3 regions of the Priestia sp. P5 genome follow, and region 3 is predicted to be linked to each of the others. Evidence: riboswitches for the same ligand, from Rfam matches in the RefSeq annotation. Region 3 holds a riboswitch; each other region holds the start of a gene.
What was found. Region 3 has a riboswitch for cobalamin ahead of MMB69_RS00085 (ribonucleoside-diphosphate reductase subunit alpha). Riboswitches for the same ligand answer to the same signal wherever they lie in the genome.
Positions count from the first base shown of each region.

Region 1: it holds a riboswitch for cobalamin, as region 3 does, so the genes downstream of both, metE (5-methyltetrahydropteroyltriglutamate--homocysteine S-methyltransferase) here and MMB69_RS00085 (ribonucleoside-diphosphate reductase subunit alpha) in region 3, are expected to answer to the same signal.
Region 2: it holds a riboswitch for cobalamin, as region 3 does, so the genes downstream of both, MMB69_RS11470 ((2Fe-2S) ferredoxin domain-containing protein) here and MMB69_RS00085 (ribonucleoside-diphosphate reductase subunit alpha) in region 3, are expected to answer to the same signal.

Region 1 covers NZ_JAKWFJ010000001.1:1,294,365-1,299,624, reverse strand. Annotated here, with positions in the region: gene MMB69_RS06920 (acetate uptake transporter) at 1-15, opposite strand, end outside; gene metE (5-methyltetrahydropteroyltriglutamate--homocysteine S-methyltransferase) at 158-2,452, opposite strand; cobalamin riboswitch at 2,602-2,790, opposite strand; SAM riboswitch class I at 2,870-2,980, opposite strand; gene MMB69_RS06910 (hypothetical protein) at 3,061-3,312, opposite strand; gene MMB69_RS06905 (sugar porter family MFS transporter) at 3,801-5,180, opposite strand.
Region 2 covers NZ_JAKWFJ010000001.1:2,120,763-2,126,022, forward strand. Annotated here, with positions in the region: gene MMB69_RS11455 (cation:dicarboxylate symporter family transporter) at 1-807, shown strand, start outside; gene MMB69_RS11460 (M42 family metallopeptidase) at 915-1,952, shown strand; gene MMB69_RS11465 (hypothetical protein) at 2,305-2,463, shown strand; cobalamin riboswitch at 2,609-2,787, shown strand; cobalamin riboswitch at 2,906-3,085, shown strand; gene MMB69_RS11470 ((2Fe-2S) ferredoxin domain-containing protein) at 3,186-3,566, shown strand; gene cobJ (precorrin-3B C(17)-methyltransferase) at 3,580-5,202, shown strand; gene MMB69_RS11480 (sirohydrochlorin chelatase) at 5,221-5,260, shown strand, end outside.
Region 3 covers NZ_JAKWFJ010000001.1:16,386-21,645, forward strand. Annotated here, with positions in the region: gene MMB69_RS00075 (o-succinylbenzoate--CoA ligase) at 1-575, shown strand, start outside; gene menC (o-succinylbenzoate synthase) at 579-1,682, shown strand; cobalamin riboswitch at 1,961-2,146, shown strand; gene MMB69_RS00085 (ribonucleoside-diphosphate reductase subunit alpha) at 2,280-4,523, shown strand; gene MMB69_RS00090 (ribonucleotide-diphosphate reductase subunit beta) at 4,540-5,260, shown strand, end outside.

The sequences.
Region 1 (5,260 bases), 1.3 Mb from region 3:
GCTGTTGTTACTCATGTTGTACCTCCCTGATTTTAAAAACACCTTTAAAAAGATACAAAAATGTACGGGAAGTGTCAATGGATATTTTTGGCCTTTTAAAATCCCATAAGACCAAGCAGTGTAGCGGTTACACTGCTTGGTCTTTAATTTCTTATCATTAAACGTTTTGTAATAAATTTTGTCTGGTTTGTTTTGCAGACTCAACCATCACTTTTAAAGCTTCAACCGTCTCGCTGATTCCTCTTGTTTTAAGGCCGCAGTCGGGATTAATCCAAAACAATGCAGGATCAAGTACCTGCAGAGCGCGGTCAATGTTTCGCTGAAGCTCTTCAAGCTTCGGTACGCGCGGGCTGTGGATATCATACACGCCAAGTCCGATTCCTTGATTGTACGTATGTTTTTCAAACGCATAAATTAATTCACCGTGGCTTTTAGACGTTTCAATGGAAATCACGTCGGCATCAAGCGCTTTGATGGCATCAATAATCTCTTCGAATTCTGAATAGCACATATGCGTGTGAATTTGCGTCTCGTTTTGCACCGATACCGTGGCTAGTTTAAATGCATACACCGCAGCGTTTAAGTAGCTGTTCCAGTTTTCTCGTTTTAACGGCAGTCCTTCACGCAGTGCCGGTTCATCTACTTGAATCATTGAAATGCTCTGACTTTCAAGTGCTTCTACTTCTTTTCTAAGAGCAAGCGCAATTTGATTTGCGACGTCATAGCGCGGGATATCATCACGCACAAACGACCAATTTAAAATCGTAATCGGACCCGTCAGCATTCCTTTAACCGGCTTATTTGTTAGAGACTGTGCGTAGACCGTTTCTTTGATCGTCATCGCCTGCTCATACGATACATCTCCGTAAATAAGCGGCGGCTTCACGCAGCGAGAACCGTAAGATTGCACCCAGCCAAACTTCGTAAACTGAAAGCCTCCTAATTTTTCACCGAAGTACTCAACCATGTCCGTACGCTCAAACTCTCCGTGCACAAGGACATCTAAGCCGATGTTTTCTTGAATTTCAATCCATTTTTTTATTTCCTCGTTAATGTACGCTTCATATGCTTCATCGCTTAACTCGCCTTTACGCCACTTTAAACGCTCTTTTCGCACTTCTTTTGTTTGCGGGAAGCTTCCAATCGTTGTCGTGGGAAGAAGCGGCAGTTGAAACGCTTCTTGCTGAACGCGTTGACGTACGTCAAACCGCGCTTGTCGCTCTGCTTTATAGCTGTGCAGCTGCTTCAGCTCTTTTTGCACGTCTTGATGATTTCGAAAAGATGATCCATTTAATGCTTGAATTGCCTGTTTGCTTACGCTTATTTCTTCTTCTATTGCTTCTTTTCCTTGCCGCACCGCTTTTGTTAAAAGCGTGATTTCCTTTAGCTTTTCATCTGCAAAAGACAGCGCATTTTTTAACACTGGCTCAATGGTTTCTTCATTTTTCACCGTAACGGGAACATGTAGTAGACTTGATGAAGGCTGCAGAATCAAACGATCTTTTGATACGGCTTCTTCAATTTCACTGATCGTTAAAAGCTGTTCGTCCAAATTTTCACGCCAAATGTTTCGTCCGTCAATCACTCCCGCTGCCAGCACTTTATCCGTTGGAAAACCATATTTATTAAGCGCAGTGAGATTTTCTCCTCGGTCATGTACAAAATCTAAGCCGATTCCTTCAACAGGAAGAGACACAACTTCTTTATAGTGATCAACGCTGTCAAAATACGTTTGCAAAATGACTTTTACATTCGGTGCCGCTTTTTTCAAAGTTTGATAGACTTCTTTGTACAGCGCCAGGTCTTCTTTTGATAGCGTTGTAGCTAAAATTGGCTCATCTATCTGCACCCACTCTACTCCTTCTGCCTGCAGCTCCGCTAAGATAGTTGCATAAAGCGGAACAAATTGTTTAACTACTTCTTTAAACTCGCTTTTTTTATATCCTTTTGACAGCTTCACAAATGTTACTGGACCTAAGATCACGGGCTTGCCTTCAATATTCAGCTTCTGTTTTGCTTCTTTGTAAAATTGAAGCGGGCGATTTTCTACAAGTGACGGCGTACATTCCTCAAGCTCCGGTACGATATAGTGATAATTTGTGTTAAACCATTTTATCATCGTAGAGGCTACCGCACCTTTTGTTCCTCGGGCGATGTCAAAATACGTTTCAATCGATACCGGCCCTCCGTCATAATCAAAGCGCTTTGGCACTAGACCAAACATAGCGGCTGTATCTAACACGTGATCGTATAAGCTAAAATCGCCGACTGGAATCAATTCAATTCCTGCATCACGCTGTTTTTTCAGATGCCCCAGACGAAGAGACTCAATTTCCTGCAAAAAGATATCTTTCTCTAGTTTTCCTGCCCAAAACTGCTCAAGCGCTTTTTTCCATTCTCGTTTTTCACCAATTCTTGGATAACCTAAGTTTGAACTTTTTACACTGCTCATTTTTTCCACTCCCTGTATATTTTTTATCGGTAAACTAAAAAATCTCTCTTTTCGAAATGAAAAGAGAGATGATACGCATACTTAACTAAAGTTGAGATAGCCTGTTTTTCTCAACACGTATTCCTCACTCCTCTCTATATCCCGTAGAGCTTAAGTGCATACAACAGGCAGGTCTCCTGACTTAGGTTCATCGCTTCCTATCCCTTCCCATTTCAACATGAAACAGTGGTTAATAAGTTGCTCCCCATTACAGTGGCGGGACCGCGCCGGCTTTTCACCGGTCTTCCCTTTTAAGCTGCGTACATTCGTTACACAGCACCTGATGCATTTTTATAAAATTGTTCATTCAAAACATATTCACATAAAATAAAAAGCCTCTCTATCATGAATAGAGAGGCATAGTATCTATGAAATCCTCTCTTATTTTTCAAAGCTGTACGCTTTGCAGGATGTAGCACCTTTTCAACAAGACTGTTAAATGGTTGCCGGGCTTCACAGGGCCAGTCCCTCCGCCTCTCTCAATAAGAGTTTTAATTATTTATAATATTTTGAATGTAGAGTCATCTTAACACCTTACATTTATGTTGTCAAAAGAAATTTCAAAAAAATTAGTTTTTAGGAGGCGTTGACGCTAATTTTTGCCTTAACAATTTGTAATCATCTTTTCGATGTGTTTCGATCAAGTCTTTTGCTCCTTGGTGATATCCTGACGAATAAATGTACTCTACCGCTGTTTCGATAAGCTTTCTCTTTTCCTCAGCACACTCACGATCCATTAAAGGGAACAGTCTACCTAAAAGGTCATTTAAATCTTCCTTAATAAAACGATCAAGTCCTTCTTGCATCTTTTCGTTTGCCATTGTAGCTCCTCCATTTGCTGTGTATGTTCTAAGCCTCTATAAACAGGCATTTCACTGTAAATTTTGAGATAAAGTTAAGTCATTAAACAGTATATCAAGTGAATGTTTTTCTTCAATTACATATGTAATACAAATATATGACAAATATAGAGAATATATCATCATTCATTATCTATTATAACGTTTGACTGAGCCTTCTGCTACAAGGTTTCGTACGGTTTCCCAAAAGAGGTTGAGACATAACGAAATGAATCTAATCTAAAGGCAAATGGGATACATGAGCTGAATCGCTTGTTGCCCCGCAGTTGATTTCCGTGCAAGGCTTCGCCTTGCTCTCCAATCAACTGCTAGAAGAAATGAAACAGCTGAAACCTGCGTTCACCATAAAAAAACGAACCACTAATCAAACACTTTGATTAGTGGTTCGTTTTTCACTTCAGCTAAAATACTTTTATCTCAGCACCTTACAATTAAAACATTTACGACAATCAAACATATTTATTACGCTCAACCGGACTTAAAGAATTTCTTTCAGAACGAGCTGCCATGTCCGTTTCAATTTGCTCTAGGCTGCGTCCTTTTGTTTCAACAACTACAAAACGTATGAAGAATAATCCGAGAATACAAATGATCCCGAACGTTGAAAAGATAACGCCCAAACTAAACTGATCAGCTAAAATTGGGAATACAAGCCCTACTGCAAGCGATCCTGTCCAGTTAAAAGCAGATGAAATCCCAGCACCGATTCCGCGTACAGAAAGCGGGAAAATTTCTCCTACAATGATCCACGTAAGCGGCGCCCAAGAAAACGCATAGCACAGGATAAAGCAGCAAAGTGCAATTAACGTAACCCAGTTCACGACGGATTCATTAACGCCTACTGCTCCAAGAATAGCCGGTGTGAAAAAGGAAAGAGCCATTCCCGCTCCGCCAATTGTAAGAATGGTACGGCGGTTGAATTTATCAACAAACTGCAGAAAAATAAGTGTTGTCACGACAAAGATTACCCCAACAATGACCGTAAAACCAGCAGCTACCTGTGGCGCTAAACCAACTTGACGGGCAATGCTTGTTGCATAATAAACAATTGAGTTTGAGCCTTGAATCTGCTGAAAAGTTGCCATTCCGACACCGATAATTAAAGCTAGACGAAACTTTTTCTGAAACAGCTGTTTAATGCCTGATTGTTCATGCACAGCTACGCTTTCAATTTCAGATACTTCAGCTTCGACTTCAGCTGCTGAGGAACGAAGCGTGCGCAGTACTTCACGCGCTTTATCTGCCATTCCGTTTTTAATTAAGTAGCGAGGTGACTCCGGAAGCTTGATCATTCCGATGCATAAAACGATCGCAAAAATACCGGCACTGCCAAGCATAAGTCGCCAGCTGTTTGGAACCGGCTCAAAAATAAAGGCTACGATATAGCTTAATAATAATCCAATTACAATCATTAGCTGATTTAAACCTGAAAGCTTTCCGCGAATATGTGCAGGTGCGATTTCTGACATATAGGCAGGAACTAACGAAGAAGCCGTTCCTACTGCTGTACCTAAAAAGACGCGCGCAATCGTTAACGTAATTTCCTCTGGTGCAATCGCGGAACCGATGGAGCCTAAAAGAAAGATGATAGACGAAATTAAAATTAACTTTCTTCGTCCAAACTTATCGCCTAATAATCCGCTTAAAATGGAACCGATAATGGCTCCTCCCATTAGCGACGAAACCACAATTCCCAGCCAGAGCGGACTTAAATGAAACGCTTCACGGATATGACCTTCTGCACCAGCAATAATTCCAATATCATAACCGAATAAAATACCGGCAAATGAGCCGAAGAAGAAGATAAACTTACTTGATACTTTACTCATGATTATAGATCCCCTTTGTATTGTCTTAGTTTTGCTCCCTACCACACAAATTTAAAACGCTTTCATTTATTCTTAAAAAC
Region 2 (5,260 bases), 2.1 Mb from region 3:
TTATTTTCCGTACTGTTTGGTGTAGGCGTAGCTTCGATTGGAGAGAGAGGAAAACCTGTTTTAGCCTTTTTTGAAGGCGTCTTGGATGCAATGTTTTGGGTAACTAATTTGGTGATGAAATTTGCTCCAGTAGGTGTATTTGCACTTATTGGTGTTAATATTATAAAGTTTGGTGTCGGATCACTTATTCCATTAGGAAAATTAGTGTTCGCCGTTTACTTCACCATGATTTTCTTTGTGCTTGTGGTTCTTGGAATTATCGCTAAAATGGCTGGAACAAGCATGTTTACGCTGATAAAAGTGTTAAAAGACGAGCTGCTTCTTGCTTTTACAACGGCAAGTTCAGAAGCCGTTTTACCATCTCTTATCAAAAAGATGGAAGACTTCGGTTGTTCTAAATCGGTTACATCGTTTGTTATTCCAACAGGCTACACGTTTAACTTAGACGGTTCAACCATTTATCAGGCGCTGGCATCGCTGTTTATTGCTCAAATGTACGGCATCGACCTTTCCATTATGGATCAAATTCAGCTCCTTCTTGTGCTAATGTTAACCTCAAAAGGAATGGCTGGTGTACCAGGGGCATCGTTTGTAGTTGTACTTGCTACGCTTGAATCTATGGGCTTCCCTCTTGAAGGCATGGCATTTATTGCAGGAATTGACCGCATTCTTGATATGATGCGTACCACAGTTAACGTAGTAGGAAATGCTCTAGCTGCAATTGTAATGTCCAAGTCTGAAGGCGAGTTTGATAAGCAAAAATCATTAAATTATACAAATAAATTAAAGAAATCAAACATAGCTTAAAACAAAAAAGCCGGGCAGCTGCCCGGCTTTTTTGTTTGGAGCTGCGTGTTATCTTTTTTGAAACATATGGTAAAATAAAAGAAATGAGAGACAAAGGAAGTGTCATAATGACGGAAACTGTTCAGTTAATTAAAAAGCTTGTTTCGATTCCCAGTCCTTCTGGAAATACAGAAAAGGTGATTTCATTTGTCGAAGACTATGTAAAAGAGCTAAATATTCAAACGTATCGCAATCGAAAAGGAGGCTTAGTCGCTACTATTCCCGGTAAAGATACAGATCATCACCGCATGCTGACGGCTCATGTCGATACATTAGGTGCTATGGTAAAAGAAATCAAACCTAGTGGACGTCTGAAAATCGACCTGATTGGAGGGTTTCGCTACAATTCTATTGAAGGAGAATATTGTGAAATTGAAACTTCATCAGGAGAAGTATTTACAGGAACCATCCTTATGCATCAAACTTCTGTTCATGTGTATAAAGATGCAGGGGAAGCTGAGCGAAATCAAGAAAATATAGAAATTCGATTGGATGAAAAAGTACATAGCGCAGAAGATATTCGCAGCCTTGGAATTGAAGTCGGCGACTTTGTTTCGTTTGATCCCCGTGTAGAAATAACCAAAAGCGGTTTTATTAAATCTCGTCATCTCGATGATAAAGCAAGCGTAGCTTTATTGCTTCAGCTCATGAAAACAATTCAAGAAGAACAGATCGAACTGCCATACACTACGCATTTTCTCATTTCAAATAATGAAGAAATTGGATACGGAGGGAATTCAAACATTACGCCTCAAACGGTAGAATACTTAGCGGTTGATATGGGTGCTATGGGAGATGGACAATCTACTGATGAATACACCGTGTCTATTTGTGTAAAAGATTCAAGCGGACCGTATCATTACGGTTTGAGAAAGCATTTGGTGGAGCTAGCTAAGCAGCATGATATTCAGTATAAATTAGATATTTATCCGTTTTACGGATCAGATGCTTCCGCTGCTATTCGTGCGGGGCATGACATCGTACACGGCTTAATTGGTCCAGGAATTGATTCTTCTCATGCGTTTGAGAGAACGCATCAAGATTCATTGAACCATACGTATAAGCTTCTTCACCACTATGTGCAGTCAAACATGGTTCTGCTTTAAGAAAGGAATATTTAATTAGTGTATTTTTTATGCAGAACAAAGAGCGGGACGGGACTGTGATGTCTGTACTTTCCTTTCCTAAAAAAGAAGCCGACTGTCCGGCTTCTTTTTTTAATAAATACTATATATTTTTTTACTGGTGAAGCAACAGTTGGTAAAAAAGCACCTTTTTTAAAGAGGTATAATACTACTTCAACCTTTTGTACATTTTGTTCATTTACAGAAGTTAAAATGTTTTTAAATTTTTAAAAGTTTCTTGTGACAAGTTTTGTAGAATGGGTTTTCAAAAGGAAATGCTTTCGTCATAATGTGGATATAGCGATCACTACAATAATCGGAGGCGAATCTTTTCATGTGGGTACTGACGGTGTATGCTGGAAAAGAAATGAAAATGTTTGAATTTGAAACTGAAACGCAGGCGAGAGAAGCTTTTGCAAAAACAAATGGCTGTAAAGTTCTTTCAGAAGTCGTGTATTATAATGATCCTCATTTAACATTAGTAGCTATATAATGAAAAACAAGAGCTGACTTTATGCTCTTGTTTTTTTATAGCTTCTTGTATCTTACGAAAAGAATAGAGTTGAAATAAAAAAAAATGTACGCTATGATATGGTAGTTACTTCTATTATTCTGATAGTTTAAAAGGTTCATATATATCAAACAGCAACAGTAAAGATGCCAAGAAGGCTTAATAGGGAAACTGGTGTAAGACCAGTACTGTCCCCGCAACTGTAAGTGTGGACGAACGAGTATAACCACTGTGAAAAAATCACGGGAAGGTTCTCAAGTAGAATGATACACAAGTCAGGAGACCTGTCTTTATTGTGAAGTTTCTATTTCTCCGGGGAGCGGGAAGGGAAACGTTGGCTTAAAGTGGCATTCGTGTACACTCTTATTCTGACGTTTTACCCGCTCGCATATTAGCGAAGCGGGTTTTTCTCATATCCTAAAACTACATATCGTGCAAAAAAGGTGCGCAATGACCACATTGCGTTAAATGGGAAGTCTGGTGTGAAGCCAGCGCGGTACCCGCCACTGTGAAGAGGAGCTGATTGCATATGCCACTGTATTCGGGAAGGCGCAATCAAGTAATGAATCGAAGTCAGGAAACCAGCCTTTTTCTAATGCGAAGCTTACCCTACGGGATATAGGTGGAAGTGCAAAAACTTAGTTTGAATTTTCTGCGCCTCTATCATTGATAGAGGCGTTTTTTTAGTAAAGGAGAGAATGAGTGTGACGACTTGGAACTTGAATGCAACAAAGCATCACGTATTGATTTGTAATGGAAGCAGCTGTATGAGAAAAGGTGGAGAAGAAGCCACGCAGGCTATTCGAAATAAAGTGACCGAACTGAATCTAGATGAAGCGGTTCATACAACCCGCACGCGCTGTAACGGAAGATGCAAAGATGCTCCTGTAGCTATCGTGTACCCTTCAGGAGATTGGTACAAGCAGGTCACTGAAAACGTAGCTCATCGAATTGTTGAAGAGCATTTAGCAGGGGGCTGCAGTATAAAGGAATCGCTTATTTATGAATATGATCAAAATGGTTTCGTTTCTCCAGAAAACAGTGACTCCATAGAAGGAATTGACAAAGTAAAAAGTAACGCATAAAGGAGGAGCTAGCATGAAAGGTAAACTACTAGTTATTGGATTCGGTCCAGGAAGCTTTGAGCATATCACACAGCGAGCAAGAGAAGCCATTCAAGAAAGTGATATGATCATTGGTTATAAAACCTATGTGGAATTAATTCAAGGACTGTTAACGAATCAACAAATTATTAGTACAGGAATGACCGAAGAAGTAAGCCGTGCACAAGAAGCTGTAAAGCAAGCTGAAGCGGGCAAAACCGTAGCTGTCATTTCAAGCGGAGATGCAGGAGTATATGGAATGGCAGGCCTTGTGTATGAAGTGTTGATTGAAAAAAGCTGGAAAAAAGAAACGGGCGTAGAGATGGAAGTAATTCCTGGCATTTCGGCTATTAATTCATGCGCATCTCTCCTTGGAGCGCCCGTGATGCATGATGCTTGTACGATTAGTTTAAGTGACCACCTTACGCCTTGGGAGCTAATCGAAAAAAGAATTGAAGCAGCTGCACAAGCAGATTTCGTAGTGGCTTTTTACAACCCAAAAAGCGGAAGACGAACAAGACAAATTGTTGAAGCGCAAAGGATTCTATTAAAGTACCGTTCTCCTGATACGCCTGTTGGTCTTGTGAAAAGCGCTTATCGTGACCGTGAAGAAGTCGTAATGACCAACTTAAAAGATATGTTAAACCATGAAATTGGCATGCTGACTACCGTTGTTGTTGGGAATTCATCTACGTTCTTTTATGACGATTTGATGATTACACCGCGAGGGTATCAGCGGAAATATACCCTCAATCAAACGGAACAGCCGCTAAGACCGCATCAGCGACTTCGAAAAGAAGCAGAACCATGGGCTCTTGATCAAGAGGAGACTGTACAGCAAACGGCTTCAGCTATTGAAGCTGTTCAGAATAAAAAAGAAGAAAAAACAGCTTCACGAGCTCTTGCAGAAGAAGCGCTTCAAGCAATTTTAGGTGAAACTACTTCTCCGGTCGTACATCAGCCAATAGAGTCTATTTTTGAAGTGGCGGTTAGTCCAGGGCTTGCGAATAAGAAGTTTACGCCCGTTCAAATGACAACACTAGCAGAAGTTGTTGGTGAAAAAGGTACGATGGAGTATACGCCTGATCATCAAATTAAATTGCAAATTCCAACGGCTCATCCAGATGTGATCATTGAAAAACTTCAAGCAGCTTCCTTTTTATTATCTCCGGTCGGAGACGTGTTTACAATTAAAGCGTGTGATTTTTGTGATGGAGAAAAAAGCGACGCCATCCCACATACGGAAGAATTACAAAAGCGCCTCGGTGGAATGGACATGCCAAAAGAGCTGAAGCTTGGTATTAATGGATGCGGTATGGCCTGTTACGGTGCTGTTCAAGAAGATATCGGCATTGTCTATAGAAAAGGTGCGTTTGACTTATTTTTAGGAGCTAAAACGGTTGGGCGCAACGCGCATTCAGGTCAAATTGTGGCGGAAGGCATAGCGCCTGATGACATTGTTGAAATAGTTGATAACATTGTCCGTGAATATAAAGAAAAAGGTCATCCTAATGAGCGGTTTCACAAATTCTTTAAGCGTGTGAAGAACGTTTATGGATTCGATTATCAGGATATAACACCAAAAATAAAAGTAGAACCAGCTCCTTGTGGAGATTAAGAAATGGGAGGGCATTATATGAAATCAGTTTTATTTGTCGGTCATGGAAGCAGAGATT
Region 3 (5,260 bases):
AGTTCGTTACGCTTTCACCTGAAGATAGTTTGCGAAAACTGGGATCAGCAGGTAAACCATTATTTCCGTGTGAGATGAAAATTGTAGATGAGAATGGAAATGAAACACGTGAAGCAGGAGAAATCATTGTTAAAGGTCCAAATGTTACAAAAGGATATTTAAATAAACCTGAAGCTACTAAAAAAGCCCTTCAACAAGGCTGGTTCTATACAGGAGATATCGGGAAAGTGGATGAAGAAGGCTTTCTATATGTGTTAGACAGACGTTCAGACCTTATTATTTCAGGTGGAGAAAATGTATATCCAGCTGAAATTGAAAATGTTTTGTTGAAGCATCTCGCTGTTAAAGAGGCCGGTGTAACGGGAGTAGCTGATGAAAAATGGGGACAAGTGCCAGCTGCATGTATTGTTGTAAACGAAGACGTTTCAGATGAAGAATTATCTTTACACATTCAACAATTTTTAGCAAAGTACAAACTTCCAAAGTATTTCGTTCGAGTAGAGGAGCTGCCGCGAACGGCTTCTAATAAAATCATACGCCGGAAGCTATCATCGTTCATACAGAAAGGGAGCTAATCGATGATTATAAAAAAAGTACATCTTTATAAAATTGACATGAAGCTTCTTTCTCCTTTTTCAACAAGCTATGGTACAGTGCAGGATCGAGAATTGATTTTGCTTGAAGTAGAAGATGAACAAGGATTTACAGGGTGGGGAGAAGTCGTTGCTTTTTCATCTCCTTGGTATACGGAAGAAACGATTCAGACATGTTTTCATATGTTAGACGATTTTTTAATTCCCTCGCTTCTTCATCATCAGCTTCAAAAACCAGAGGATGTTCAAAAGTTATTCAAACCTCTAAAGCGAAATAACATGGCTAAAGCAGCTTTAGACTGTGCTGTATGGGATTTGTATGCAAAGCGGCAAAACAAGCCGTTATCTGAAGTAATTGGAGGAGTAAGGTCTGCTGTAGAAGCTGGAGTGGTAGTTGGCTTAAATGATATTTCCATAATGAAAGAACAAATAAAAACTTACATGAAAGATGGTTATAAGCGCTTTAAAGTGAAAATTAAGCCGGGTGCTGACTATGGGTTACTAAAACAAATTCGAGATGAATTTCCAAGCATTCCTCTTATGGCTGATGCCAATTCAGCCTATACGTTAAGCGATAGTAATTCGTTGAAGAAACTAGATGAATTGAATTTAATGATGATCGAACAGCCGTTAAGTTCTGATGATATCCTTGATCATCGACTGTTACAAAAGCAAATGAAGACGCCGATTTGCTTAGATGAAAGTATTGTGAGCTATGAAGATGCACGTCATGCAATTGAACAAAGAAGCTGTAAGATTATCAATGTGAAAATCGGTCGAGTTGGCGGAATGTCCGTAGCAAAGCAAATTCATGATTTATGCGCCCAGCATGGTGTAAGACTTTGGGTTGGAGGAATGTTAGAAGCCGGGATTTCACGAGCTCATAACATTGCCCTTGCCACACTGCCTTCTTTCACGATACCAGGTGACATTTCTGCGTCGTCTCGCTATTGGGAAAAAGATATTATTAAGCCCGAAGTAGAGGTGGAAGCCGGAGTAATAAAGGTGAAGGAAAAACCGGGGATAGGATACGATATTGATAAAAATTTTATCAAAACAATCACAGCATTTGAAAAAGAATACAAATAATTAAAAACCGTTTTTTATGAAAAACGGTTTTTTTATTGAGGTTGTCAATGTTTAGTAGAAAAATAGGACAAATTTTTTAAAAAGAGCACATTGTTCCATCAAGCGTGTCAAAACATGTTATGATGGAATAGTTTGATGAAAAAAGTCGAAGGATTTTATCGTAAAAAACAAAATTATTTTTGAAAATAGGTTGCTAGTTTTCTAAGTTGTCCTATATAATGTGTTTATAACATAACACAATATGTTGTTTGTTAAACAATAATAAAATACTATATTTTGTGTTTTCCAGTGAAAAAGGTGTCTGATAAAAAGACTTAAAAGGGAATTTGGTGAAAATCCAAAGCTGTCCCCGCAACTGTGAATGCTGATGAAATAAGGAGATCCACTGTGAGTAAACATCATGGGAAGGCCTTAAAGTAAAAAGAAGCATAAGTCAGGAGACCTGCCTTTTTTATGTCGTTTTATCTTCTTCGGGAGGTGAGAGGGTAGAGCGAGGATTGAGAAAAGACTTAGTGTCTTCTTCTATCTTCGTTCTATTCGCTCACCGAGGTACGGTGAGCGATTTTTTATTTTGAAGTGAAGAGAGGAGCCATATTTATGGTGAATACATTAAAGCCTACAATTCTACATGAATTAACTGCATATATTGAACGTTTAAAAAAAGAATTTACGCAGCTTGATTTTTCTTTGTATGAGGAAAAGGTTATTCAAACTGTTACAGTAAAGGAAAATATGACGGACGAAAAGGTTGCAAACGTCCTAATTTTAGCAGCCTTAGAGCGTATTTCAATGGAAGAACCAGATTGGACGTACGTAGCGGCAGACGTATACTTAAACGAACTATATCGAAAAGCAGCGGACAACCGAGGTTATGATAAAAAAGAGAAGTACGGTTCATTTTATCAGCTTATTCAAGAACTAACAAAAATCGGCATTTATAATAAACAACTATTAAAAACATATACAGAAGAAGAAATTAATGAAATTGCTTCAGTCATTATTCCTGAACGCGATCGTTTATTTACATACATTGGATTGTTGACATTAGCAGATCGCTATTTAGCGACATCACATGATAAGCGCGTATACGAATTACCGCAAGAACGTTTTCTTATCATTGCTATGACGCTGATGTCTCAAGAAAAGAAAGAAAATCGAACAGCATTAGTAAAAGAAGCGTACTGGGCGCTTTCTAGTCTATATATGACAGTTGCCACACCAACGCTTTCAAACGCAGGAAAGAGCTACGGACAGCTATCTAGCTGCTTTATTGATACGATTGATGACAGCTTACGCGGTATTTATGATAGCAATACAGATTTGGCCACGCTTAGTAAAAATGGAGGCGGAATTGGTGTCTACCTCGGTCATATTAGAAGCCGAGGAAGTGATATAAAAGGTTTTAAAGGCGTATCATCAGGAACAATTCCATGGATGAAACAACTAAATAATACGGCTGTAAGTGTCGATCAGCTAGGTCAACGACAAGGAGCTATTGCCGTATATTTAGACGTATGGCATAAAGACATCTTTTCATTCTTAGACGCGCGTTTGAACAATGGTGACGAACGCCAGCGCACGCATGATTTATTCACTGGCGTATGTTTGCCAGATTTGTTTATGGAAAAAGTAGAAGCACGTGAAGACTGGCACTTATTCGATCCTCACGAAGTTCGTACGCTGATGGGCTATTCGTTAGAAGATTTTTACGATGAAGAAGAAGGCAGCGGTTCGTTCCGCACTCGTTACGCTGAGTGTGTAAATAATGAACAGCTTTCAAGAGAAACAGTACCTGCTATTGAAATCTTCAAGCGCATTATGCTTTCGCAGCTTGAAACGGGAACGCCTTATATGTTCTATCGTGATACGGTTAACCGAGCTAATCAAAACCGCCACGATGGCATGATCTACTGCAGCAACTTATGTACAGAAATTACGCAAAACCAAAGCACAACGGTCGTAACAGAGGAAATTACGGAAGACGGAAAAATTATTATTACAAAGAATCCGGGCGATTTTGTTGTATGTAATCTTTCATCTATCAACTTAGCGAGAGCCGTAACTGAAGATGTGCTTGAACGTTTAATTCCAATTCAAGTACGCATGCTTGATAACGTTATTGAGTTAAATGATTTGCCCGTACTTCAAGCAAAACTAACAAACCAAAAGTACCGCGCAGTAGGGCTTGGTACATTTGGTTGGAACCATTTGCTTGCCTTAAAGAAAATAGCATGGGAAACAGATGAAGCGGTAGCATACTGCGATGAATTGTATGAGCAAATTGCTTACTTAACCGTACAGGCAAGCATGAACTTAGCTAAAGAAAAAGGCGCATATCCATTATTTAAAGGCTCAGATTTTGAGTCAGGCGCTTATTTTGAAACACGTAAATACACAAGCGAAGCGTGGAGTGAACTGCGTAACGAAGTTCAAAGTAATGGGATAAGAAATGGATACTTAATGGCTGTAGCACCTAATTCATCAACATCTATTATCGCGGGTTCTACTGCAAGTATTGATCCGATTTTTCGTAAGTTTTATTCAGAGGAAAAGAAAAACTATAAAATCCCAGTGACGGCACCAGATTTATCGCCAGCAACAAACTGGTATTATAAGTCCGTTTATTTAATTGATCAGCATTGGAGCATTAAGCAAAACGCCAAGCGACAGCGCCATATTGATCAATCCATTTCATTCAACTTATATGTGCAAAATGATATCCGAGCAAAAGAGCTGCTGGATCTTCATATGACGGCATGGAAAGAAAAGTTAAAAACGACCTACTACGTACGTTCAACATCAAGTGAAGTCATTGAAGAATGTGAAAGCTGTCATAGTTAAAAGGAGTGAATAATTGATGACAAGCATGTTAAAACGAGAATTAATGAACGAAACAGCTCCGAACCGTTCGACAGGAATCATTAACGGCAAGAGCTCAAATATTCTAAACTGGGATGACGTCCGATTTTCATGGGCGTTCCCTAAATACAAACGTATGCTAGCTAACTTCTGGACGCCGTTTGAAATTAATATGGGTCAAGATATTAAGCAGTTCCCTCAGTTAACGGCTGACGAACAAGAGAGCTTTTTAAAAATTATTGGCCTGCTGGCGCTACTGGACAGTATTCAATCAGATTATGCTAGCAAAGTAGCTGATTATGTAACCGATTCTTCGATTAATGCTCTAATGATTATTTTAGCGCAGCAAGAAGTGGTTCATAATCATTCGTATTCATATGTTTTATCAAGTCTTGTACCAAAAGGAAAACAAGATGAAGTATTTGAATACTGGCGCACAGACGAAAAGCTTCGCGCTAGAAATGACTTTATTACAAACGGATATAAAGCATTTAGCGAAGAAGCAACGGTTGAAAACTTTTTGAAGTCTATGGTATATGATGTTATTTTAGAAGGCCTTTTCTTCTATAGCGGATTTGCGTTTTTCTATAATCTTGCGAGAAATCAAAAGATGGTGGCGACATCTACTATGATTAACTATATCAATCGTGATGAACAGCTTCACGTTGGGTTATTCGAAAAGATTTTCAAGGAAGTACTAAATGAAAATCCAGCTTATC